DNA from 3 places in the Halomonas sp. ND22Bw genome. Region 2 is predicted to be linked to each of the others. Evidence: predicted binding sites of a transcription regulator. Region 2 holds the regulator's gene; each other region holds the start of a gene.
The links. Region 2 encodes sigma-54, which starts transcription at its own class of promoters, with help from an activator protein. Its sites were predicted from a motif close to TGGCACNNNNNTTGCTNT; they were not measured.

Region 1 (7,717 bases), on a different contig from region 2:
AGGGTCAGGGTATCGACGGCGGCGCTCGCCTCGATCGGCCCCAGGCGTTCGGTCAATGTCAGCATCGTCACTTCCTTAGAACAGGTGATAGCGCTGGGCGAGGGGCAGTTCGGCCAGCGGCTCGCAGGTCAGGAGCTCGCCGTCGCAGCGCACCTCGTAGGTCTGCGGGTCGACGCTGAGCTCCGGGCAGGCATCGTTGAGCTTCATGTCGCCCTTGCGCACCTCGCGCACGTTACGGCAGGCCATCAGCTCGCTGTCGAGCCCCAGCCGCTCCTTGATCCCCGCCTCCAGCGCCGCCTGGCTGACGAAGGTCACCCGGGTGGCGCTGGCGGCGCGGCCGAAGGCGCCGAACATCGGCCGGTAATGCACCGGCTGCGGCGTCGGAATCGAAGCGTTGGGATCGCCCATCGGCGCGGCGGCGATCATGCCGCCCTTGAGGATCAGCGCCGGCTTGACGCCGAAGAAGGCCGGGTCCCACAGCACCAGGTCGGCCAGCTTGCCGACCTCCACCGAGCCCACCTCGTGGCCGATGCCGTGGGTGATGGCCGGGTTGATGGTGGTCTTGGCGATATAGCGCTTGGCGCGGAAGTTGTCGGCGCCGAGCGCCTCGTCCTCGGGCAGCAGGCCGCGCTGGATCTTCATCTTGTGGGCGGTCTGCCAGGTGCGGCAGATCACCTCGCCGACCCGCCCCATGGCCTGGGAGTCCGAAGCGATCATCGAGATCACCCCCAGGTCGTGGAGGATGTCCTCGGCGGCGATGGTCTCGCGGCGAATGCGCGAGTCGGCGAAGGCCACGTCCTCGGGGATGTTCGGGTCGAGGTGGTGGCACACCATCAGCATGTCGAGATGCTCGTCGATGGTGTTAACGGTATAAGGCCGGGTCGGGTTGGTCGACGACGGCAGCACGTAGGGCTTGGCGCAGGCGGTCAGGATGTCCGGCGCGTGGCCGCCGCCGGCGCCCTCGGTGTGATAGGTGTGGATGGCGCGTTCCTTGAACGCCCCCAGGGTGTCCTCGACGAAGCCCGACTCGTTGAGGGTGTCGGTATGGATGGCGATCTGCACGTCGTAGCGCTCGGCCACCGACAGGCAGGTGTCGATCGAGGCCGGCGTGGTGCCCCAGTCCTCGTGCAGCTTGAGGCCCATGGCACCGGCCTCGAGCTGGGCCTCCAGCGCCTCGGGCAGGCTGGCGTTGCCCTTGCCGAGCAGGCCGATGTTCATCGGCAGGGTATCGATCGCCTGCAGCATCTTGCCCAGGTGCCAGGCGCCGGGGGTGCAGGTGGTGGCGTTCGAGCCGGTGGCGGGGCCGGTGCCGCCGCCGAGCATGGTGGTCACGCCGCTGGCCAGCGCCTCCTCCACCTGCTGCGGGCAGATGAAGTGGATGTGGGCGTCGATGCTGCCGGCGGTGAGGATCTTGCCCTCGCCCGCGATCACCTCGGTGCCGGGGCCGACGACGATCTCCACGTCGGGCTGGGTGTCCGGGTTGCCGGCCTTGCCGATGGCCGAGATGCGCCCGCCCTGGAGGCCCACGTCGGCCTTGACGATGCCCCACCAGTCGAGGATCAGGGCGTTGGTGATCACGGTATCCATGACCGCGTCGTCGACGCGCTGGCTCTGGCCCATGCCGTCGCGGATGACCTTGCCGCCGCCGAACTTCACCTCGTCACCGTAATGGGTCGCGTCGCGCTCGACCTCGATCCACAGCTCGGTGTCGCCCAGGCGCACGCGGTCGCCCAACGTGGGGCCGTACATGTCCGCATAGGCCTGGCGACTGATCTTGCTGGGGGTGGTGTTGGGCGCGTCCTTGGATGCACTCATGAAGTTTCTCCCTGATCGAGGCTGCCCATGACGTCGCCACGGAAGCCGTAGATGCGCCGATGGCCGACGAACGGGATCAGCGTCACCTCGCGGGACTGGCCGGGCTCGAAGCGGATCGCCGTGCCCGCGGCCACGTCGAGGCGCCGGCCGCGCGCCAGGTCCCGATCGAAGACCAGCGCCGGGTTGGCCTCGGCGAAGTGATAGTGGGAACCGATCTGCACCGGGCGGTCGCCGGTATTGGCCACCTCGAGGGTGATCCGTTCACGCCCCTCACAGAGTGCGATCTCGCCGTCCTGAAGCCGATATTCACCGGGAATCATCGATGCTCCCTCTTCGTTATTGGCGGTTATCCCATTGACGAAAAACTGAGCGAACGACGATCAGGCAAGGCGGCGAGCGGCGAAAAAGCGGAGTTTACTTTAGTAAATGAGCATTTTTCGTCGCGAAGCCAACACGGCCTGATCGAGTGCAGCCAGTTTTTAGACGATGGGGTGATGGATGGTGACCAGCTTGGTCCCGTCGGGGAACGTCGCCTCCACCTGCACCTCGTCGACCATCTCGGCCACGCCCTCCATGACGTCGTCGCGACCGAGGATCTCGCGGCCCGCGCCCATCAGCTCGGCGACGCTCTTGCCGTCGCGGGCGCCTTCCATGATCTCGCAGCTGATCAGCGCCACGGCCTCCGGATAGTTCAGCTTCAGGCCGCGGTCGCGGCGCCGCTCGGCCAGCAGGCCGGCGGTGAACAGCAGCAGCTTGTCCTTGTCTCTCGGGGTCAGTTCCATCGCGGTCACTCCCTCGCCAAATCGTGAGCGTTCGGTGCCGGGGCGTGGCGGGCCAGGACCCGGCTGGTGTCAGTCCGTCAGGTCAGCCAGATACGCGGCACGCTGGCCGGCCGCCCCGCCAGCCGCGGGCGCAGCACTGCCCAGGCCCGCTGGCACAGCGCCCAGGCGTCGTTGCGTTCATTGGCCAGGTAGCGCAACAGCAGCACCCCCTGGCGCACCGTCACCGCCCATTCCCGGCTTGCCGGCAGCGCCTCGCGCAGCTCGGCGATCGCGCCGGCCTCGTCATCGAGCCCCACCGCCCACAGCGTCGCCTGTACCCCGGCGCCCCCCTGCCCCCAGGCGCCGCGGAAGCGACGATGGGTCGGATCCAGCACCTGGCGTTCGCACCATAGCGGGCGCCCCTCGCGGGTCAGGCGAAAACGCTGCTCGATGGCGCCGGAGACATAGGGCAGCCGGCTTGCCGGCCGGCCCAGGGCCAGCACCTCCCAGCCCAGGCAGCGCGCCCCGCCGGCCAGCTCGATGTCGGTGACCTGGCTGCCCTTCGAGCCGTCGAAGGCAATGGTCTCCTGGGGCAGCCACTCCAGCAGCGCGTCCTCGGCCACGTCGAGCCGGGTGTGCTGATGCCAGCGCACGCCCTGGCTGTCGGCACGGTAGAGCTTGTTGGCCGCCGGCGTGGTGAGCAGCGCCTGGGCCCCGGGCGCGAGCCGGGCCTCGATGGCGAGCTCGTCGCCGCTGACCAGTCCGCCGGGCGGATGCAGCAGATAGACGTGGCAGGCGCCTGGCCGACCCGCTTCGTCGGAGGCCTCCGGATAGAAGGGGCGCTGCACGCGCAGCGGGCCCTGATGGCGGGCCTTGAGCATGCGGGTATGGCCATCGTCGCGGGCATCGAAGGCCAGCGACAGCGACGCCGCCCAGCGTCGCTCGCCGTCGAAGCGGTGGCCCGACTCGGCGGGCGACGGGAGGGCACGCGGAATGGCGGTCATCGACGGGTCCTGTCGGTCAGGTGGCTGATGGCAGACCTTCAGCAAGTGACGTACCAAACTGGTGAATTCACCAATAACTCATTTATAATCAATGCCTTATTTTGGATACAAAACGGCATACAGCCACTTTATGCACCATGGCGAGTCGTTTCAGGCCCTGATCGCGCACCGCTATCGAGCAAGAGAGTTTCGCTTGCACTGATATAAAGCAAGACGCCCGCCTCGGCCGGGCCGGGCGGGCGCAAGTCATCGGACGACAGGCGTCAGACCGTCAGGTGGGTCTTGATCAGTTCGTCGTCGAGCTCATCGATCGCCCCCTCGGCCACCGGCCGCCCGCGATCCATGATCGCGAAGCGGTCGGCATACTTGCGGGCGAAGGGCAGCTTCTGCTCGACCAGCAGCACGGTCAGGCCGTCCTCGCGGATCAGCCGGCGGATCACCTCGCCGATCTGGGCGACGATATTGGGCTGGATGCCCTCCCCCGGCTCGTCGAGGATCAGCAGCCTCGGCTCCAGCACCAGGGCACGGCCGATGGCCAGCTGCTGCTGCTGGCCGCCGGAGAGATCGCCGCCGCGCCGGTGGCGCATCTCGGCGAGCACGGGGAACAGCTCGTAGATGCGCTCGGGAATGCGCTTCGCCCCGTCGCCGCGGGCCGCCAGGCCGGTGCGCAGGTTCTCCTCCACGGTCAGCAGCGGGAAGATCTGGCGCCCCTGGGGCACGTAGCCGATGCCGAGCCGCGAGCGATCCTCCACGCGTTTCTTGGTCAACTCCACGTCGTCGGCGTAGCGCAGGCTGCCCGAGGCCACCGCGACTTCGCCCATCACCGCCTTCATCAGGGTGGTCTTGCCCACCCCGTTGCGGCCCATCACGCAGGTGCACTGCCCGGCCGGAATCTCGAGGTCGACGCCCCACAGGGTATGGCTCTCGCCGTAGTACTGATCGAGTGCGCGAATGCTCAGCATCGGGCATCCTCCGTGTTGTCCGACTCGGTGCCGAGATAGACCTCGACCACCTTGGGATCGCTCGACACCTGGTCCATGCTGCCCTCGGCCAGCACGCTGCCCTGATGCAGCACCGTCACGGTGCGCGCGATCGAGCGCACGAAGCCCATGTCGTGCTCGACCACCACCACCGACTGCTTGCCGGCCAGGCCGATGAGCAGCTCGGCGGTGCGCTCCATTTCCTGTTCGGTCATCCCCGCCACCGGCTCGTCGACCAGCAGCAGCCGCGGCCGCTGCATCAGCAGCATGCCGATCTCCAGCCACTGCTTCTGGCCGTGAGAGAGAATGCCGGCCGGCCGATCGCGGTGCGCGGTCAGGCCGATGGTGACCAGCACCTCGTCGATGCGGTCCCGCGCCTCGCCGGAGAGCCGGGCGGTCAGCGTCGGCCAGATGCGCTTGTCGGCAGCCATGGCGAGCTCGAGATTCTCGAACACCGTCAGCGCCTCGAAGACGGTCGGCTTCTGGAACTTGCGGCCGATGCCGAGGCTCGCGATCTGCGGCTCGTTCATGGTCAGCAGGTCGTGGCGGCTGCCGAACCACACCGAGCCGTGATCGGGCCGGGTCTTGCCGGTGATGATGTCCATCATGGTGGTCTTGCCGGCGCCGTTGGGGCCGATGATGCAGCGCAGCTCGCCGTCGTCGATGGTCAGGTTCAGGTCATTGATGGCGCGGAAGCCGTCGAAGCTGACGCTGACGTCCTCCAGATACAGGATGGGGCCGTGGCGCACGTCCACCGGCGAGCGCGCCGGCGCCATGAAATCGAAGACGCGATCGCGACTGGCCATCTCCTTGAGCAGGTTCATGAGCTCGCTCCTTGCGCGGGTGTCTCGGAGGCGACGTCGTCGCGGCGGCGGCGCAGCGACGCCAGCAGGCCGGCCACGCCCTTCGGCAGCAGCACCGTGACCACCACGAAGAGCCCGCCGAGGGCGAACAGCCAGGCCTCCGGCATCACCCCGGTGAACACGGTCTTGGCGTAGTTGACCACCAGCGCCCCGATCACCGCGCCGTAGAGGGTACCGCGGCCGCCGAGCGCCACCCACAGCACCACCTCGATGGAGAAGATGGGCGAGAACTCGCCGGGGTTGATGATGCCGACCTGGGGCACGTAGAGGGCGCCGGCCACGCCGGCGAGCATCGCCGAGACCACGAACACGAACAGCTGCACGCGCTCGACGCGATAGCCGAGAAAGCGCGTGCGCGCCTCGGCGTCGCGGCAGGCCACGCTGACGCGGCCCAGCTTGCTGGCGACAATGGCCCGGCACAGCACGTAGCCCAGCGCCAGCGCCAGCCCCGAGGCCAGGAACAGCCCCAGTCGCGTGGCGTCGCTGCGCAGGTCGAAGCCGAGCAGCTCCTTGAAGTCGGTCAGGCCGTTGTTGCCGCCGAAGCCCATCTCGTTGCGGAAGAAGGCCAGCATCAGGGCGAAGGTCAGCGCCTGGGTGATGATCGACAGATAGACCCCGGTGACCCGGGAGCGGAACGCCAGGAAGCCGAACACCAGTGCCAGCAGCCCCGGCGCCAGTAGCACCATCAAAAAGGCGAACCAGGCCATGTCGAAGCCTTGCCAGTACCAGGGCAGGCTGTCCCAGTCGAGAAACACCATGAAATCCGGCAGCACCGGGTCGCCATAGACGCCCCGGTCGCCGATCTGGCGCATCAGGTACATGCCCATGGCGTAGCCGCCCAGGGCGAAGAAGGCGCCGTGGCCGAGGCTCAGGATGCCGAGATAGCCCCACACCAGGTCCAGCGCCACCGCCAGCAGCGCGAAGCTCAGGTACTTGCCGAGCAGGGTCACGGTATAGGTCGAGACGTGCAGCGGATGCCCCGCCGGCACGATCAGGTTGAGCAGCGTGACGACCGCCAGTGCGGCCAGCAGCACGCCGAGAAAGAGTTGCGTCGACCGCTCGCGCAGCGGCCGCGACAGCCAGGATCTCGAAGCCAGCATGGATCAGCCCTCCGCCGCACGGCCCTTCTGCGGAAAGAGTCCGCGGGGGCGTTTCTGAATGAACAGGATGATGAACACGAGCACCAGGATCTTGGCCAGCACGGCGCCGGCCCAGGGCTCGAGCACCTGGTTGATGACGCCCAGCGACAGCCCGGCCACCAGGGTGCCCCACAGGTTCCCCACGCCGCCGAACACCACCACCATGAACGAATCGATGATGTAGTTCTGGCCGAGGTTGGGGCCCACGTTGGTCAGCTGCGACAGCGCCACGCCAGCAAGACCCGCCACGCCGGAGCCCAGCGCGAAGGTCAGGATGTCGACCCGGGTCGCGCGGATGCCCATCGAGCGCGCCATGGCACGGTTCTGGGTCACGGCGCGCACCTCCAGGCCCAGCCGGGTGCGGCGCATCACCAGCATCAGCCCGGCGAACACCAGCAGCGCGAAGCCCAGCACGAACAGGCGATTGAGGGTCAGCGACAGGCCCTCGTTGATCATCAGCGAGCCGCTCATCCACTCCGGCGACACCACCGTGCGGTTGAGCGGCGAGATCAGGGTGCGCACCAGCTGCTGGAGGATCAGGCTGACGCCGAAGGTGGCCAGCAGGGTCTCCAGCGGCCGGCCCTTGAGGAACTGGATGACGCTGCGCTCGATGACGATGCCGGCCAGCGCCGCGACCAGGAAGCTCGCGGGAATCGACAGCAGCAGCGCCAGCCCCGGCTGGCCCGGCAGCAGCTGCTGCATGCCCCAGGTGGTGTAGGCGCCGAGCATGATCAGCTCGCCGTGGGCCATGTTGATCACGCCCATCACGCCGAAGGTGATGGCCAGGCCGATCGCCGCCAGCACCAGCACCGAGCCGAGCGACAGGCCGAAATACAGCGTCTGGATGCCGTCGTTCAGCTTCTGCTTCTGCTCGATGCCGGCCAGGGCCTCGGTGGCGGCCTCGGACAGCGCCGTGTCATCGCTGCGAGCGGCGGCGCTGAGCGCCGAGCGCACGGAGGCATTGAGACTGCCGGACAGCGCCTCCACCGCCTCGACGTCACCCTGCTCCAGGCGCTGGATGGCGATGGCCTGGGTCAGCAGCCGGCGCACCTCGTCGTCGGATTCGCCCTCCACCAGGGCGTTCAGCGGCTCGACCATCGCGGGCTCGACACGGCCCAGCAGGTTCCGGGCCGCCTCGCGGCGCGCCGAGACCGC
Region 2 (7,717 bases):
GTCACCGCCCTGCTGCCGCTGCTCAAGCGCCTCGGCACCCCGCTGATCAGCATGACCGGACGCCCCGGCTCGACCCTGGCCCGCCACGCCGAGGCCCACCTGGACGCCGGCGTCGAGCGCGAGGCCTGCCCGCTGGACCTGGCGCCCACCTCCTCGACCACCGCCGCCCTGGCACTGGGCGATGCCCTGGCCGTGGCGCTGCTCGAGAGCCGCGGCTTCACCGCCGAGGATTTCGCCCTCTCGCATCCCGGCGGCAGCCTCGGCAAGCGGCTGCTGCTCAAGGTCTCGGACCTGATGCATCAGGGCGCCCGCCTGCCGCAGGTCTCGCTGGGCAGCCCGCTGCGCGATGCGCTGCTGGAGATCACCCGCCAGGGCCTGGGCTTCACCTGCGTCATCGACCCCGAGGGCAGGCTGGCCGGGGTCTACACCGACGGCGACCTGCGCCGCACCCTGGATCAGTTCAGCGACCTGTCGTCGCTGACCGTGGATCAGGTGATGACGACCCCCGGCAAACGAACCTCGCCCGACACCCTGGCCGCCGAGGCCGTGCGGCTGATGGAGGACAACCGCATCACCGCCCTGGCCGTGGTCGACGATGACGGCCGCCCGGTGGGCGCGCTACACATGCATGACCTGCTGGCCAGCGGCGTCATCTGACCCAAGGAGATTCCATGCCCTTCGACGCCCCCCTGCTGAACCCGGACCTGGTCCAGCGCCTGCGACAGGTGCGCCTGCTGGCCCTGGACGTGGACGGCGTGCTGACCGACGGCCGCCTCTACTTCGATGCCGACGGCGACAGCCTCAAGGCCTTTCATACCCTCGACGGTCACGGCATCAAGCTGGTGCAGCGCGCCGGCATCCAGGTGGCGCTGATCACCGGCCGCGACTCGCCGATGGTCACTCGCCGCGCCAGCGCGCTCGGCATCCGGCATCTGCATCAGGGCATCGAGAAGAAGCTGCCGACGCTGCGCCGACTGTGCCAGGACCTGGCGCTGGATCTCTCCGAGGTCGCCTACTGCGGTGACGACCTGCCCGACCTGGCCCCGATCCATCGGGCCGGCGTCGGCATCAGCGTCCCCGGCGCGCCGAGCTACATCCGTCGGCACGCCGACTGGGTCACCGAACGCGAGGGCGGTCATGGCGCGGTACGCGAGATCTGCGACACCCTGCTCCAGGCCCAGGACAGCCTGGACGCCGTGCTCGACACCTATCTGAACGGCCAGGACTGACGCCATGCGCCTCCCTCGTCCCGGCTTTCGCACCTGGCTGTTCCTGCTGCTGCTCGCCCTGGGCGGCGGCCTGGCGCTGCTCGACCAGCGCCCCGAGGCACCGCCGGGCCCCGCGCCCCAGGGCGAGACGGGAGAGCCCGATTACTACCTGGAGGACGCGCACCTGACGCGATTCGACGCTCAGGGTGCGCCTCACCAGCGCCTCACCACGCCGCGCCTGGAGCACACGCCCGTCGACGACGTCACCCGGCTGACCACGCCCCACGCCCGGCTTCGCGACAGCGAAGGCCGGCGATGGCTGGCCGACGCCGAGCGCGGACGCCTGGAAGACGGCCAGCGCCTGCTCACCCTCGAGGGGCAGGCGGTGCTGACCGCCCCCGAGGAACGCTGGCGGCTCGAGACCGAACGCCTGTACTACGACAGCATCGCCGGTCACGCCTGGAGCGACACGCCGGCACGACTGAGCCAGCCGCCGCAGTGGATGCGCGGCGAGCGCTTCGACGCCTGGCTCGATGACAACCGCGCCCGACTGACCGACAATGTGCGCGGCCACCACCCGCCGGACACCCAGGAGGACCCCGAGTCATGACGCGATCCCTCGCTTCACTGCTCAGCGCAGCGCTGCTCGCCACCGCGCTGGCCGCCCCCGCCGCCCTGGCGCTGGAAGGCGACGCCAGCGCGCCCATCCAGGTCGAGGCCGACCGCCTGGACCTCGACGACCGCGCCGGCACCGCCGTCTATCAGGGCGACGTGCAGATCCAGCAGGGCAGCATGCAGCTGACCGGCGACCGCGTGGAAATCCAGCGCAACGAGGCCGGCCAGCTGACCACCGCCACCGCCACCGGCCAGCGCGCCTACCTGGAGCAGAAGCCCGCCCCCGATCAGCCCCTGGTCCGCGCCTGGGGCCGCACCGTGGTCTACCACGTGGCCGAGCGGCGCATCGAGCTCGTCGACCAGGCCGAGCTGCACCAGGGCGGCGACACCTTCGACGGCGGCTACCTCGAATACTTCCTCGACCGCCGGGTGGTGCAGGCCCGCTCCGACGCCGAGGGCATCGGCGAGCGCCAGCGCGTGCGCATGACCCTGGAGCCGGAACAGCAGGACGGCCCATGAAGACCCTGAGTGCCCAGAACCTCGCCAAGAGCTACAAGCGCCGTCGCGTCGTTCACGACATCAGCCTGGAGATCCAGCAGGGCCGCATCGTCGGCCTGCTGGGCCCCAACGGCGCCGGCAAGACCACCTCCTTCTACATGATCGTCGGCCTGGTCCGGGCCGACGCCGGCCGCGTCGCCATCGACGACCGCGACCTCTCCGGCGCCGCCATGCACCAACGCGCCCAGGCCGGCATCGGCTACCTGCCCCAGGAAGCCTCGATCTTCCGCAAGCTGTCGGTGGCCGACAACATCATGGCCATTCTCGAGACCCGCCGTGACCTCGACCGTGCCGGCCGCAAGGCGCGCCTGGAGGCGCTGCTGGAGGAGTTCCACATCACCCACATCCGCGACAACCTAGGCATGAGCCTGTCCGGCGGCGAGCGCCGGCGGGTCGAGATCGCCCGGGCGCTGGCCACCGAACCCGATTTCATTCTGCTCGACGAGCCCTTCGCCGGCGTCGACCCGATCTCGGTGGGCGACATCAAGGGTATCATCCGCCAGCTCAAGGCCCGCGAGATCGGCGTGCTGATCACCGACCACAACGTGCGCGAGACGCTGGACATCTGCGACGGCGCCTACATCGTCGGCGACGGCCAGATCATCGCCGAAGGCGACGCCGAGGCCATCCTCGCCAACCAGCGGGTACGCGACGTCTACCTGGGCCAGGACTTCCGACTCTGAGCCTATTAGCTTCGCAAGTCACTGATATATTGTCGCCATGCACAGACAGGCATGGCAATTGCCATTGGCATGCTAATTGCTGAGCAAAGGCTTGCACGGCGGGCACACCCACACTAGGGTGGAAGGCCTCTTTGCCGCAGGACCGGAACGCTTGCCATGGCCATGAAGGCATCCCTCCAACTGCGTGTCGGCACCCAGCTGACCATGACGCCCCAGCTGCAGCAGGCCATCGGCCTGCTGCAGCTCTCGACCCTCGATCTGCGCCAGGAGATCCAGCAGGCCCTGGAAGCCAATCCCATGCTGGAGCTGGAGGACGACTTCGGCGAGCAGGCCGTCGGCGAGACGCCGGACGACGACTGGTCCGACGAGATTCCGGAAGAACTCAGCGTCGACAGCGACTGGTCGGACACCTTCCAGGACGCCGGCGGCAGCGGCGAGGCTCCCGACTTCGAGCGCCAGGCCGCCGGCCAGAGCCTGCAGAGCCACCTCGTCTGGCAGCTGGCCATGAGCAAGCTCGACGAACGCGAGACCCGTATCGCCGAGAGCCTGATCGATGCCGTGACGCCGGACGGCTATCTGGATCAACCGCTCGACGAGCTGCGCGACGGCCTGCGCGCCCAGGGCCTCGACGGGCTCGCCACCCGCGAGGTCGAAGCGGTGCTGCTGCGCCTGCAGCAGTTCGAGCCCACCGGCGTGTTCGCCCGCGATCTGCGCGAGTGCCTGCTGCTGCAGCTGGCCACCCTGCCCGACGACACCCCGCTGCTGCCCCAGGCGCGCCGCCTGGTACGCCAGTTCCTCGAGGCGCTGGCCGGCAACGATCGGCGGCTGCTCAAGCGGCGCCTGGGGCTCGACGACGAAACCCTCGACGCGGTCATCGGCCTGATCCGCGGCCTCGACCCGCGCCCGGGCAGCGAATTCGCCAGCGGCGACAGCGACTACGTGATTCCCGACCTGATCGCCCGCCACACGCCCCAGGGCTGGCGCGTCGAGCTCAACCCTGAGGCGATGCCGCGGCTGCGCATCCAGCCCGACTACGCGGCGCTGATCAAGCGCGCCGACAAGAGCGACGACAACCAGTTCCTCAAGGACCACCTGCAGGAGGCGCGCTGGCTGATCAAGAGCCTGGCCAGCCGCAACGACACCCTGCTGCGCGTCGGCCACGAGGTGATGACCCGCCAGATCGAGTTCCTCGAGCACGGCGAGGAGGCCATGAAGCCGCTGATCCTGGCCGACATCGCCCAGACGGTGGAGATGCACGAGTCGACCATCTCCCGGGTCACGACCCAGAAGTTCATCCACACCCCCCGCGGCGTCTTCGAGCTCAAGTACTTCTTCTCGAGCCAGGTCGGCGACGGCGAGGATGCCCACTCCAGCACCGCGATCCGCGCCCGCATCCGCAAGCTGATCGAGGGCGAACCGCCGCGCAAGCCGCTGTCCGACAGCAAGCTGGTCACCCTGCTCGCCGAGGAGGGCATCGAGGTGGCCCGACGCACCGTCGCCAAGTATCGCGAAGCGATGCACATCCCCTCCTCCAGCCAGCGCAAGCGCCTCGGCTGAGGCCCTCCCGGCGGGGGGTTCCAGAGTATGAAAACGCGTCTGGCACGGGGGGTTTGCAAGGCACCAAAAAGGGTTACAATCGAGTCACCACCCAAGGAGCAAGGAGCGTGTCATGCAAGTCAACCTCACCGGCCATCACGTGGAATTGACCGAGCCCCTGCGTGACTACGTGCAGGAGAAACTCTCCCGCCTGGAACGCCATTACGACAACATCACCACCGTTCAGGTGACGCTCTCCGTCGAGAAGGAACGCCAGCAGGCCGCCTGCACGCTGCACGCCGCCGGTGCCGATCTGCACGCCGAAGCGATGGACGCCGACATGTACGCCGCCATCGACGCCCTTGCCGACAAGCTGGACCGCCAGCTCGTCAAGCACAAGGAAAAGACTCAGGCCCGCGCCCAGGGCGCCGCAAGCGTCCGCTGAGTCATGTCACTCGAAGCCATCCTGCCCCCCGAGCGCACCCTCTTCGGTGTGCCCGGGGGGAGCAAGAAACGGGTGCTGGAGTTCTTCAGCACCTTCATCGCCCAGAACATTCCCAGCCTCGACAGCCAGGAGGTCTTCAGCCGGCTGATCGGACGGGAGCGGCTGGGCAGCACCGGCATCGGGCACGGGGTCGCCATCCCCCATTCCCGCAACCCTCACTGCAAGGCCCCCATCGCCGGCTTTCTCAAGCTCGACGAACCGGTCGACTTCGACGCCATCGACGGTGAACCCGTCGACCTGGTGTTCGTGCTGCTGGTCCCCGAGGAAGCCGACGACGCGCATCTCGCCCTGCTCGGCCAGGTCGCCGGCGTGATGAACGACGCCGCGACCCGCAGCGCCCTGCGTCGGGCCGGCAGCCAGCGCGAGCTGCACGACAGCCTCCTCGACGCCATCCGACGACAGGCACCGGCCGCCAGCGGACGCGGCTGAGGGCCGCCCCCGACCAGGAGACCCGATCCGTCATGCAGCTCGTCATCATCAGCGGACGCTCCGGCTCCGGCAAGTCGATCGCCCTGCAGGCCCTCGAGGACCTCGGCTACTACGCCATCGACAACCTCCCGGCGATGCTCCTCGGACCGCTGGTCGACGAGCTGCGCAGCGGCCAGTCCCTGCGCAGCGCCGTCGCGGTCAGCATCGACGCCCGCAACCTGCCCCATGCCCTGGAACGCTTCCCGACGCTGCTCGAGGACGTGCGTGCCCGCGACATCCAGTGCCAGGTGATCTACCTGACCACCGATGCACGCATCCTGCTGGAGCGCTACTCCGCGACCCGGCGCCGACACCCCCTGACCCGCGATACCGAAATGACCCTGGCCGAGGCGATCGATCGCGAGGAAGACGCCCTGTCGGAGATCCGCGACCTCGCCGATCTGCTGATCGATACCTCGCGGCTATCGGTGCACGACCTGCGCGGTCGCATCACCGACCAGGTCGCCGGGCACCGCCGCGAAGGGCTGACGCTGACCCTCGAGTCGTTCGGCTTCAAGCGCGGCGTGCCCCTGGACGCCGATATCGTGTTCGACGCCCGCTGCCTGCCCAACCCCTACTGGGACCCGCGGCTGCGTGATGCCACCGGCCGCGACGACAGCGTGATCGCCTTTCTCGAGGGCTACCCGGTGGTCGACGAGATGGCCGACGACATCCTGACCTGGATCGAACGCTGGCTGCCCCGCTACCGCGCCAGCCAGCGCAGCTACCTGACCGTGGCGATCGGCTGCACCGGCGGCCAGCACCGCTCCACCTACCTGGCCGAGCGACTGTCCCGACGTCTTGCCGAGACCCACGCCGGCGTGCGCCTGCGCCATCGCGAGCTCGGCCTGCAACTCACGCTTCCCGACCCGAACGACGCCAAGGACCGCTAGTCACGTGCCCAGCCGCAAGCTCACCCTGACCAACAAGCGCGGCCTGCACGCCCGGGCCGCCACCCGCCTGGTGCAGTGCTGCCAACCCTACGCCTCCCGCGTCACCGTCTGCCATGGCGACCAGCAGGCCGATGCCACCAACATCATGGCGCTGCTGATGCTGGCCGCGCCCTGCGGCACCGAACTGACCCTCGAGGCCGACGGCGACGACGGCGAGGCGGTGCTGGATGCGCTGGAAGCCCTCTTCGCGGCCCGCTTCGACGAAGAAGCCTGACCAGAGGCCGTCTCGACGGCGCCATCACTCCCCTCTACCGAGCAGGACCATGCAGCTGATCCAGACCGGCAAGTACTCCAGAGTCCACTTCGATCCCGAGCGCGACCACTTCATCAAGACCTTCCAGCCAAAGGCCGTCGACCGGCTGCGCTACCTGGCGCGCATCCGGCCCTACCCCGGGCGCAACTTCGCCCTCATTGCTTCCCGGCTCGAAACCCTCGGCATCGCCACGCCGACCATCGTCGAGGCGCGCCCCTATCGGCTGGTCACGGAGAACATCCATGGCGTGCCGCTCAAGCAGCTGATCCTCGACTCCCCCGACCTGCAGGAACAGTATCTGGACGCGCTGGTCGCCTTCGACCGCGACGGCATTCACTGCCGCGGCCTGCACACCGACAACTTCCTGGTTCGCGACGGTCGCCTGTTCGCCATCGACCTCGATGCCTACAAGGCACCGCGCTGGCGGCGCTATCCGCGCCGCGAGTACCTGGACTGCCTGAGCCGCTCGCTCAAGGGCAACGAGGCCTTCCTGTTCGCTCGCCTGCTCGAGCGACTGGGCGTGGACGAACACTACCGCCCGAAACGCTGAATACCGGCCCTCGGGCCAAGACCACGTCGCGCATGAGCACACAAAAAAGCCCGCGAGCGTCTCGCGGGCTTTTTTGTGTCCGGAGTGTCGTTACCGTGGCCGGCTCAGCTGCCGGCCACGGTCATCTCGTCGATCAGCCAGCTGCCGGTGTGAACGCTGCCGCGGGTGTCGATGTCGTCGCCGACGCCGACCAGCCCCTGGAACATCGTCGCCAGGTTGCCGGCGATGGTGAACTCCTCCACCGGATGCTGGATGCGGCCGTTCTCGACCCAGAACCCCGCGGCGCCACGGGAGTAGTCGCCGGTAACGCCGTTGACGCCCTGCCCCATCAGCTCGGTGACCAGCACCCCGCGATCCATGCGCGCGAGCAGCGCCTCCTGGGACTCGA
Region 3 (7,717 bases), on a different contig from region 2:
ATTCGTGGCGTCGAGCAGGGCCCTGGCATCGGCCGGGCCGAACAGCAGCGCCTGACGGCAGGCGTCGAGATGGCGGCCGGCCAGCGCCTCGGCGAAGTACCAGGGGCCGGCGGCGGTATCGCCGAAGAGCACGGCGCCCTCGAGGCGGCCGTCGCGCAGCAGCAGCCGGCGATAGTCGCCGTGTTCGGGGTCGTGGTAGGTCAGCACCTCGTGGTCGTCGTCGGGTTCGATGGGGCCGAAGGCGTACAGCGAGATGCCGCTGATCTTGAGCTTGGTAGCACATGGCCGCTCGACGTAGCGCGGCGTCTCGTCGTCGGGCGTCGTCTCGTCGGGGCAGGTGGCGAGGTGAGCGGCCAGCACCTCGACCTGGCGCCAGATCGGCTCGACCAGGCCATAGGTGCGGCCCTCGAACTCGCAGCATTCGCCCAGGGCGTGGATGGCCGGGTCGCTGCTGGTCAGGCTGTCGTCGACGACGATGCCGCGGTGGACCTCGAGACCGGCCTGGCGACCCAATTCGACGCTGGGCGCGATGCCGATGGCCAGCACCACGCAGTCGGCGGCCAGCCGCCGGCCGTCGGCCAGGCGCACGGCGCAGACGCGACCCCGGCCGTCGTCCTCCAGGCATTCCAGGTCGGCGTCGGTGACGATCTCGAGCCCGCGCCCCTCGAGCTCGGCCTCGAGCAGGCCGGCGGCGGTGTCGTCGAGCTGGCGGTTCATCAGCCGCGAGGCGCGCTGGAGCACGCTCACCGACATGCCATCCCGTTCCGGTGCGCGCTGGTGCAGCGCTCTTTTACGTAATCCCTCGGCGGCCTCCAGGCCCAGCAGGCCGCCGCCGATCACCACCGCGCGGCCGCCGCGCTCGGCGGCGCGGGTCAGGGCGGCGGCGTCGTCCAGATCGCGGAAGGCGTGGACGCCGTCGAGCCCGAGGCCGTCGACCGGCGGCCGCGCGGGGGTGGAGCCGGTGGCCAGCACCAGGCGGTCGTAGGCGATCGCGCGGCCGCCGGCGGTGGTCAGGCGGCGCGCGGCGCGGTCGATGCGCTCGACCCGCTCGCCGAGCACCAGCTCGACGCCGTGTTCGGCGTACCAGTCGGCGTCGCGCAGGGTCAGCGCCTCGCGTTCCATCTCGCCGGCCAGCAGCGGCGACAGCAGGATGCGGTTGTAGGCGGGGCAGGCCTCCGCGCCGATCAGGGTGATGCGGCGCGGCGCGCCCTCGCGCTGTGCCAGCGCCTCGACCAGCCGCTGGCCGGCCATGCCGTTGCCGACGATCACCAGGTGATCGATGGGCGTCGTGAGCGCTGGCGTAGAGCCATCGGGCAACGCCTCTGCGGCTGTCGGGTCATCGGGACTCATCTCGGATTCCCTCCATAAACGCAGAAGACGCCTCGACGCTCCCCGGCATTGGGGAGCGTGGAGACGTCTTCGTCCGGACTTCGAGGTGCGATCGCCGTTGACCGCCGAAGGGCCGTGCCCTCCGTTCTGGCCTGTTCCTATCAAGGTTCGGGCCAGAATCTAGTGAAGATCAGAAAAGTCAGTGGGTTAAGCGGCCATCGTCGGGGGATGACCGCTGGCGAGGCGGTCCCTGGCCGCGCCGTTATGCACGCTCCTGGTGCGTCGCGGCATCGAAATGCACGGGGCTGTAGCAGGTCTCGACCACGTGGCGCTGGAGGGGGACGTCGAGCTGGCGGGCCAGGTGGTCCACGACCCTTTCCATCTCGCCGACTTCCGGGCGCAGCCCGGTGAGACGCTGTTCCACCGGCGGCTCGCCCAGCGGCAGCGTCGGCAGGTGGTCCATGGCGCGATCCAGATAGGGCGGCAGGGCCAGCCAGTCCCGGGCCTGGCGGCGGTGCTCGGGCGCCTCGGCCAGCCAGTCGGCGGTGGCGACCAGGGCGCGGATCAGGGCCGCGAGGGTGGCAGGGTGGCGCTCGGCCCAGTCGCGGGTCACGCCGAGCATTTTCTCGGGATGGTCGGGCCACAGCTGGGCGCCGGTGGCGACGACATGTCCGCCGCCGCGCTGGGCGGCCTGACTGCCCCAGGGCTCGCCGACGCAGAAGCCGTCGATACGGCCCTGCTCGAGGGCTTCGACCATGCGCGACGGCGGCAGGGCGACCAGCTCGACATCGCGATCGGGGTCGAGGCCGCCCAGAGTCAGCCAGTCGCGCAGCTGATAGTGGTGGCTGGAGAAGGGATGGACCATGGCCAGCCGCGGACGCGGCGCGCCGCGCCGGCGCAGTCGCTCGGCGAAGTCACGGGCGTTGACGGCCGGGTCGCGGCCGCCGGGCGAGTCGTCGAGGGGGGCGGCCATGCCCTCCGCCCAGTAGGACGACAGCACCAGGGTATTGCCGTTGCGGCCGAGCACCAGCGGCGCCAGGGCGTCGCAGGGCGGCCCGGAGGCGCCCAGGCTCATGGCCAGCGGCAGCGGAGCCAGCAGCTGGGCGCCGTCGAGCATCCCGGCGGCCAGCTTGTCGCGCAGGGTCGACCAGGCGCTCTCCCGTGACAGCGTGACGTCGAGCTCCTCGGCGGCGAAGAAGCCGCCTTCCCGGGCGACGATCGGCAGGGTGGCGTCCAGCAGCGGGACGATGCCCAGGGTCAAGCGGGGGCGCTCGGGGGCATGGGGCATGCTCATAGGCCTTTCTCCAGTCCTTCGAGGATATCGATCACGTTGCCGGCCACCTCGCCGATGCGCTGGCCCCGGTCCATGGCCAGCTTGCGCAGCGTCTGGTAGGCCTGGGGTTCGTCGCAGTCCTGATGCTTCATCAACAGCCCCTTGGCCTTCTCGATGCGCTTGCGGTCGGCGAGCTGGGTGCGGGTGCGGTCGAGCTCCTGGCGCATCGACTGGAAGGCGTCGAAGCGGGCCACGGCGACCTCGAGGATCGCTCGGACCCGGGTCGGCACCAGGCCGTCCACCACGTAGGCGCTGACGCCGGCCTTGAGGGCGGCCTGCATCGACTCGGGGTCGTGCTGGTCGGCGAAGAACACTACCGGCCGCGGGTTCTGGCGATGCAGCTGCGACATGCTGTCGAGGGTGTCGCGGTCGGGGGATTCCATGTCGATGATGACCACGTCGGGCGCGTGGCGCTGGACCATGTCGTTGAGGCTGGCCGGGCTTTGAAGGTGGCAGATCACTTCGTGCCCCTCCTGGCCGAGGGCCTCCTCGACCATGGCGGCGCGCACGCTCTCGTCGTCGACCAGCAGGATTCGCAAGGGCTGGGGCATGGCATAGGGCTCGTGATGGGGGAAACGGTCAACCCAGGCCATGCAAGAGACGTTCCAGCATCGGCGTCGCCGACGCCCGGGCGGCGAGGCGTCGTCGTTGCGCCGAATCCTGCACCATGAGGGCGCGGAGTGCGGTGGGAAACGCGGCGGCCTGGTGCAGGCGACATCGATCCTCCGGACGCGCCGGTCTGAGACGCGGCGCTTTTCGTCCGTCTGGCACACCGATTGCTTCTATCGGGAAAAGACACTCCCGGATCGCCACGGCGGCGATCCACGGCAACGACGCCCACCCCAGTGCCCACCCGGCACGGCGGTGGGCGTCGTCGTGTCGGGACCATGATCGAGGAGAGCACCATGCAACAGGCGCGCACCACCTGCCCCTACTGCGGCGTCGGCTGCGGCGTGACCGTCGACATCGAGGGCGGGCGAATCACCGGCGTGGAGGGCGACGGCGACCATCCGGCCAACTACGGGCGGCTGTGCGTCAAGGGCTCGGCGCTGGCCGAGACCCTGGGCGATCATGGCCGCCTGACCCGGCCCCGGGTCGACGGCGTCGAGGTCGACTGGGACACCGCGCTCGATGCGGTGGCCAGCCGCCTCCAGGCCACCCGCGCATCAGCCGGCGATCACGCCGTGGCGGGCTATCTGTCCGGTCAGCTGCTGACCGAGGACTATTACGTCGCCAACAAGCTGTTCAAGGGCTTTCTCGGCACGCCGCACCTGGATACCAACTCGCGGCTGTGCATGGCCTCGGCGGTGGCCGCCTACAAGCGCTCGCTGGGGGCCGACGCCGTGCCGTGCAGCTACGAGGACCTGGAGGAGGCCGAGCTGGTGGTGCTGGTGGGTTCCAACCTGGCCTGGAACCATCCGGTGCTCTATCAGCGCCTGCGCACCGCCAAGAGCCGCAATCCGCTGATGCGGGTGGTGGTGATCGACCCGCGGGTCACCGACAGCTGCGAGATCGCCGACCTGTACCTGGGACTCAGGCCCGGCACTGACGCCCGGCTGTTCACCGGCCTGCTGGCGTGGATGGCCGACAAGGGACGGCTCGACGACGTCTATCTGGCGCAGCACACCGACGGGCTCGACGCGGCCCTGGCCGCGGCCCGCGAGGACGACGTGTCCATCGCGGCCATCGCCGCCGACTGCGACGTCGACGCCGAGCGCCTGGAGACCTTCTTCTACTGGTTCGCCAGCCAGCTGCACGTGGTGACCCTTTATTCCCAGGGCATCAACCAGTCGTCCAGCGGCACCGACAAGTGCCAGGCGATCATCAACTGCCACCTGGCCGGCGGCAAGATCGGCCTGCCCGGCGCCGGGCCGTTCTCGATCACCGGCCAGCCCAACGCCATGGGCGGCCGCGAGGTGGGCGGGCTGGCCAACCAGCTCGCCGCCCACATGGACTACGACTCGCCCGGCGCCCTCGATCGCGTGACGCGCTTCTGGGCCACCGAGCACCTGACGCCGAGCCTGCCCGAGGCGCCCGGGCACAAGGCGGTGGCGCTGTTCGAGGCCATCGAGCGTGGCGAGATCCAGGCGCTGTGGGTGATGGCCACCAATCCCGTGGTCAGCCTGCCCGACGCCAACCGGGTGCGGGCGGCGCTCGAGACGTGCCCGCTGGTGATCGTCTCCGAGTGCATGGCCGACACCGATCTGCTGCCCTACGCCGACATCGTGCTGCCGGCGTCGTCGTGGTCGGAGAAGGACGGCACCGTGACCAACTCCGAGCGGCGCATCTCGCGCCAGCGCGGGATGCTGTCGCCTCCTGGCGAGGCGCGCCACGATTGGTGGATCGTCTGCGAGGCGGCGCGCCGCCTGGGCTTCGGCGAGGCCTTCGCCTACGGCCATCCCGGCGAGATCTTCGTCGAGCACGCCAGGCTCTCCGGCTTCGAGAACGCCGCCGACGATCCCGGCAGCGAGGCGCGGCTGTTCGACATCTCGGCGCTGGCGGAGCTCGACCGCGATGGCTACGACGCCCTGGCGCCGATCCAGTGGCCGGTGACCGCCGCGGCCCCCCGTGGCACCGCGCGGCTGTTCGAGGACGGCCGTTTCGCCACCCCGGACGGCCGGGCCCGGCTGCTGCCGGTACGCCCGCGCGGCCCAGAGCAGGCGCTCAGCGCCGAGCGCCCGCTGCGCCTCAACACCGGCCGGGTGCGCGACCAGTGGCACACCATGACCCGCACCGCCCGGGCGCCGCGGCTGATGAATCATCGCGCCGAGCCCTTCATCGAGATGACGCCGGAAGACGCCGCCGCCTTCGGCGTCGGCGACCAGCAGCTGGCGCGGCTGACCGGCGCCGGCGGCCAGTACCGCGCCCGGGTGCGGCTGACCAAGGCCCAGCGCCGCGGCGAGGTCTTCGTGCCGATGCACTGGACCGACCGCTTCAGCGGCGCGGCGCGCACCGGCGGCCTGCTCGCCGCCCATCTCGACCCGATCTCCGGCCAGCCCGAAGCCAAGCACGGCGCGGTGAGCCTGGCGCCGCTGGCGCTGGGCTGGGAGGCGACGTTGCTAATCGCCCCCGGAGAATCCGGTGAGGCCGGCGACTTCGCGGGCCGCGACGACGGCGCCTACTGGGCGCGCATCCCGCTGGCCCACTGCCAGCGCTGGCAGCTGGCCGGGGGCGAGCCCGGCGACCAGAGAGACTGGCTGGCCTGGGCACGCCACTGGCTGCCCACGGCGCCGACCCTGTGGAGCGACGACCCGGCCGGCGGCCGGCTGCGCGCCGCGGGCCTCGAGGGCGGCCGGCTGCGCTGGTGGCTGATGGTGGCGCCGCCCGCCGAACTGCCGGGGCTGGCCTGGCTCGACGCGCGCTTCGCCGAAGGTGCGCTCGAGGGTGACGTGCGCCGTCGGCTGCTGGCCGGCTGCGACGCTGGCGAGGGCGATGTCGGCCCGCTGGTGTGCAGCTGCCATCAGGTGGGCCAGACGACCATCGTCGACGCCATCCGCGCCGGCGACGCCAGCGTCGAGGCGCTGGGGGCGCGGCTCGCCTGCGGCACCCAGTGCGGCAGCTGCCTGCCCGAGCTCAAGTCGCTGCTCGAGGAGCATGCCCCGGACACCGCCGGTGCCGGGACCGATTCCCAGACGCCCGATGCCAATACACAAGAGGAGAGTGGCCATGCGCGCTCCGAGCAAGCCAAGAACCCCGTTCGCGTCGCCTGACGCCCTGCGCCGCGGTTTCTCTGCCCTGGCTCGGCTGGGCCAGGGCCTGTCGCCCCGCTTGAGGGCCGGTCGCGTCGGTGAAGCGGACGATGACGCCGCGCGGGTCTCGCTGCGCGGCGAGTGTCGCCCCGGGCGGGTCTATCTGGTCGGCGCCGGCAGCGGCGACGTCGAGCTGCTGACGCTGAAGGCCGCGCGGCTGCTGGCCCAGGCCGATGCCGTGGTCTACGACCGGCTGGTCGGCGAGGAGGTGCTGGCGCTGATTCCCGCCGGCCGCGAGCGCTACTATGTCGGCAAGGCCAGCGGCCACCACAGCGTGCCCCAGGACGAGATCGGCGCGCTGCTGGTGGCGCTGGCGGGGCAGGGCAAGTCGGTGGTGCGCCTCAAGGGCGGCGACCCCGGCGTGTTCGGCCGCATGGGCGAGGAGCTCGCCGCCCTGGCCGAGGCCAAGGTCTCGGCGGAGATCGTCCCCGGCATCACCGCCGCCTCGGCGGCCTGCGCCTCGATGGGCATCCCGCTGACCGATCGCGCCCATGCCCAGCAGCTGCGCTTCGTCACCGCCCAGCTGTGTCGCGAGGGCGGCGCGCCGGACTGGGCCGCACTGGCCCGCCGCGACGAGACCCTGGTGTTCTACATGGGGCTGGCCAAGGTCGAGGCGATCTGCGCCGGGCTGCGTGGCGCGGGGCTGCCCGACGACTGGCCGATCATGCTGGTGGCCAACGCCAGCCAGCCCGAGCAGGCTGCCCTGGTCGGCACCCTGGGCGACATGCCGGCGCGCCTCGCCGAGACGCCGCTGCCGTCCCCCTGCCTGATCGTGGTGGGCAGCGTGGTGCGCATGGCCGATTGGACGCCGGCCCCGTGGCCGCCGGCGTGGGCCTCGCCGCTGGCCCATCGTGGGTCATCTTCCTGTCACGCCCGTGGCGCATCATCCCGAGTCTGACACGATGCCGACGATGCGGGGCAGGAAGGCGTCTTATCGTCGGCCGGATAAGAAGACGTCTGACCGTGAGGAGACCAGGATGAGCAAGGAAATCGAAGATCATCGCCTGTTGAACCCGAGCAGCAACGAGCCGTTCTCCTCGGTGCTGGAAACGCATGTCTCGCGCCGTCGCGTGATGCAGGGCGGTCTCGGCATGGCGGCCATGGCGATGCTGGGCGGCTTCGGCATGGGCGGTCTGGCAGGGCGTGCCGAGGCCGCGGGCGCCGAGAAGACGCCGCTGTCGCTGGCCTTCGAGGCCATTCGTGGTTCGCGTACCGACGCCGTGGTCGTGCCGGCCGGCTATACCGCCCAGGTCCTGATTCCCTGGGGGACGCCGCTCAACGGCCAGGCCCCGGCCTGGCGCGAGGA

Region 1: a site for sigma-54 is predicted at 3,619-3,636, ahead of CVH10_RS02205 (urease accessory protein UreD). Genes of this name have one in related genera too.
Region 3: a site for sigma-54 is predicted at 3,428-3,445, ahead of CVH10_RS10090 (nitrate reductase). Genes of this name have one in related genera too.

The regions. Positions count from the first base shown of each region.
Region 1 is NZ_PXWD01000001.1:455,171-462,887, forward strand. It holds gene ureE (urease accessory protein UreE) at 1-65, opposite strand, end outside; gene ureC (urease subunit alpha) at 76-1,815, opposite strand; gene CVH10_RS02195 (urease subunit beta) at 1,812-2,135, opposite strand; gene ureA (urease subunit gamma) at 2,295-2,597, opposite strand; gene CVH10_RS02205 (urease accessory protein UreD) at 2,675-3,580, opposite strand; gene urtE (urea ABC transporter ATP-binding subunit UrtE) at 3,844-4,542, opposite strand; gene urtD (urea ABC transporter ATP-binding protein UrtD) at 4,536-5,384, opposite strand; gene urtC (urea ABC transporter permease subunit UrtC) at 5,381-6,523, opposite strand; gene urtB (urea ABC transporter permease subunit UrtB) at 6,527-7,717, opposite strand, start outside.
Region 2 is NZ_PXWD01000008.1:16,830-24,546, reverse strand. It holds gene CVH10_RS11340 (KpsF/GutQ family sugar-phosphate isomerase) at 1-657, shown strand, start outside; gene CVH10_RS11335 (HAD family hydrolase) at 672-1,229, shown strand; gene lptC (LPS export ABC transporter periplasmic protein LptC) at 1,234-1,818, shown strand; gene lptA (lipopolysaccharide transport periplasmic protein LptA) at 1,815-2,342, shown strand; gene lptB (LPS export ABC transporter ATP-binding protein) at 2,339-3,064, shown strand; gene CVH10_RS11315 (RNA polymerase factor sigma-54) at 3,221-4,621, shown strand; gene raiA (ribosome-associated translation inhibitor RaiA) at 4,734-5,045, shown strand; gene CVH10_RS11305 (PTS sugar transporter subunit IIA) at 5,049-5,534, shown strand; gene rapZ (RNase adapter RapZ) at 5,567-6,466, shown strand; gene CVH10_RS11295 (HPr family phosphocarrier protein) at 6,471-6,740, shown strand; gene CVH10_RS11290 (hypothetical protein) at 6,790-7,329, shown strand; gene pmbA (metalloprotease PmbA) at 7,434-7,717, opposite strand, start outside.
Region 3 is NZ_PXWD01000006.1:193,271-200,987, forward strand. It holds gene CVH10_RS10075 (NAD(P)/FAD-dependent oxidoreductase) at 1-1,350, opposite strand, end outside; gene CVH10_RS10080 (CmpA/NrtA family ABC transporter substrate-binding protein) at 1,592-2,623, opposite strand; gene CVH10_RS10085 (ANTAR domain-containing protein) at 2,620-3,255, opposite strand; gene CVH10_RS10090 (nitrate reductase) at 3,568-6,372, shown strand; gene cobA (uroporphyrinogen-III C-methyltransferase) at 6,329-7,309, shown strand; gene CVH10_RS10100 (PhoX family phosphatase) at 7,389-7,717, shown strand, end outside.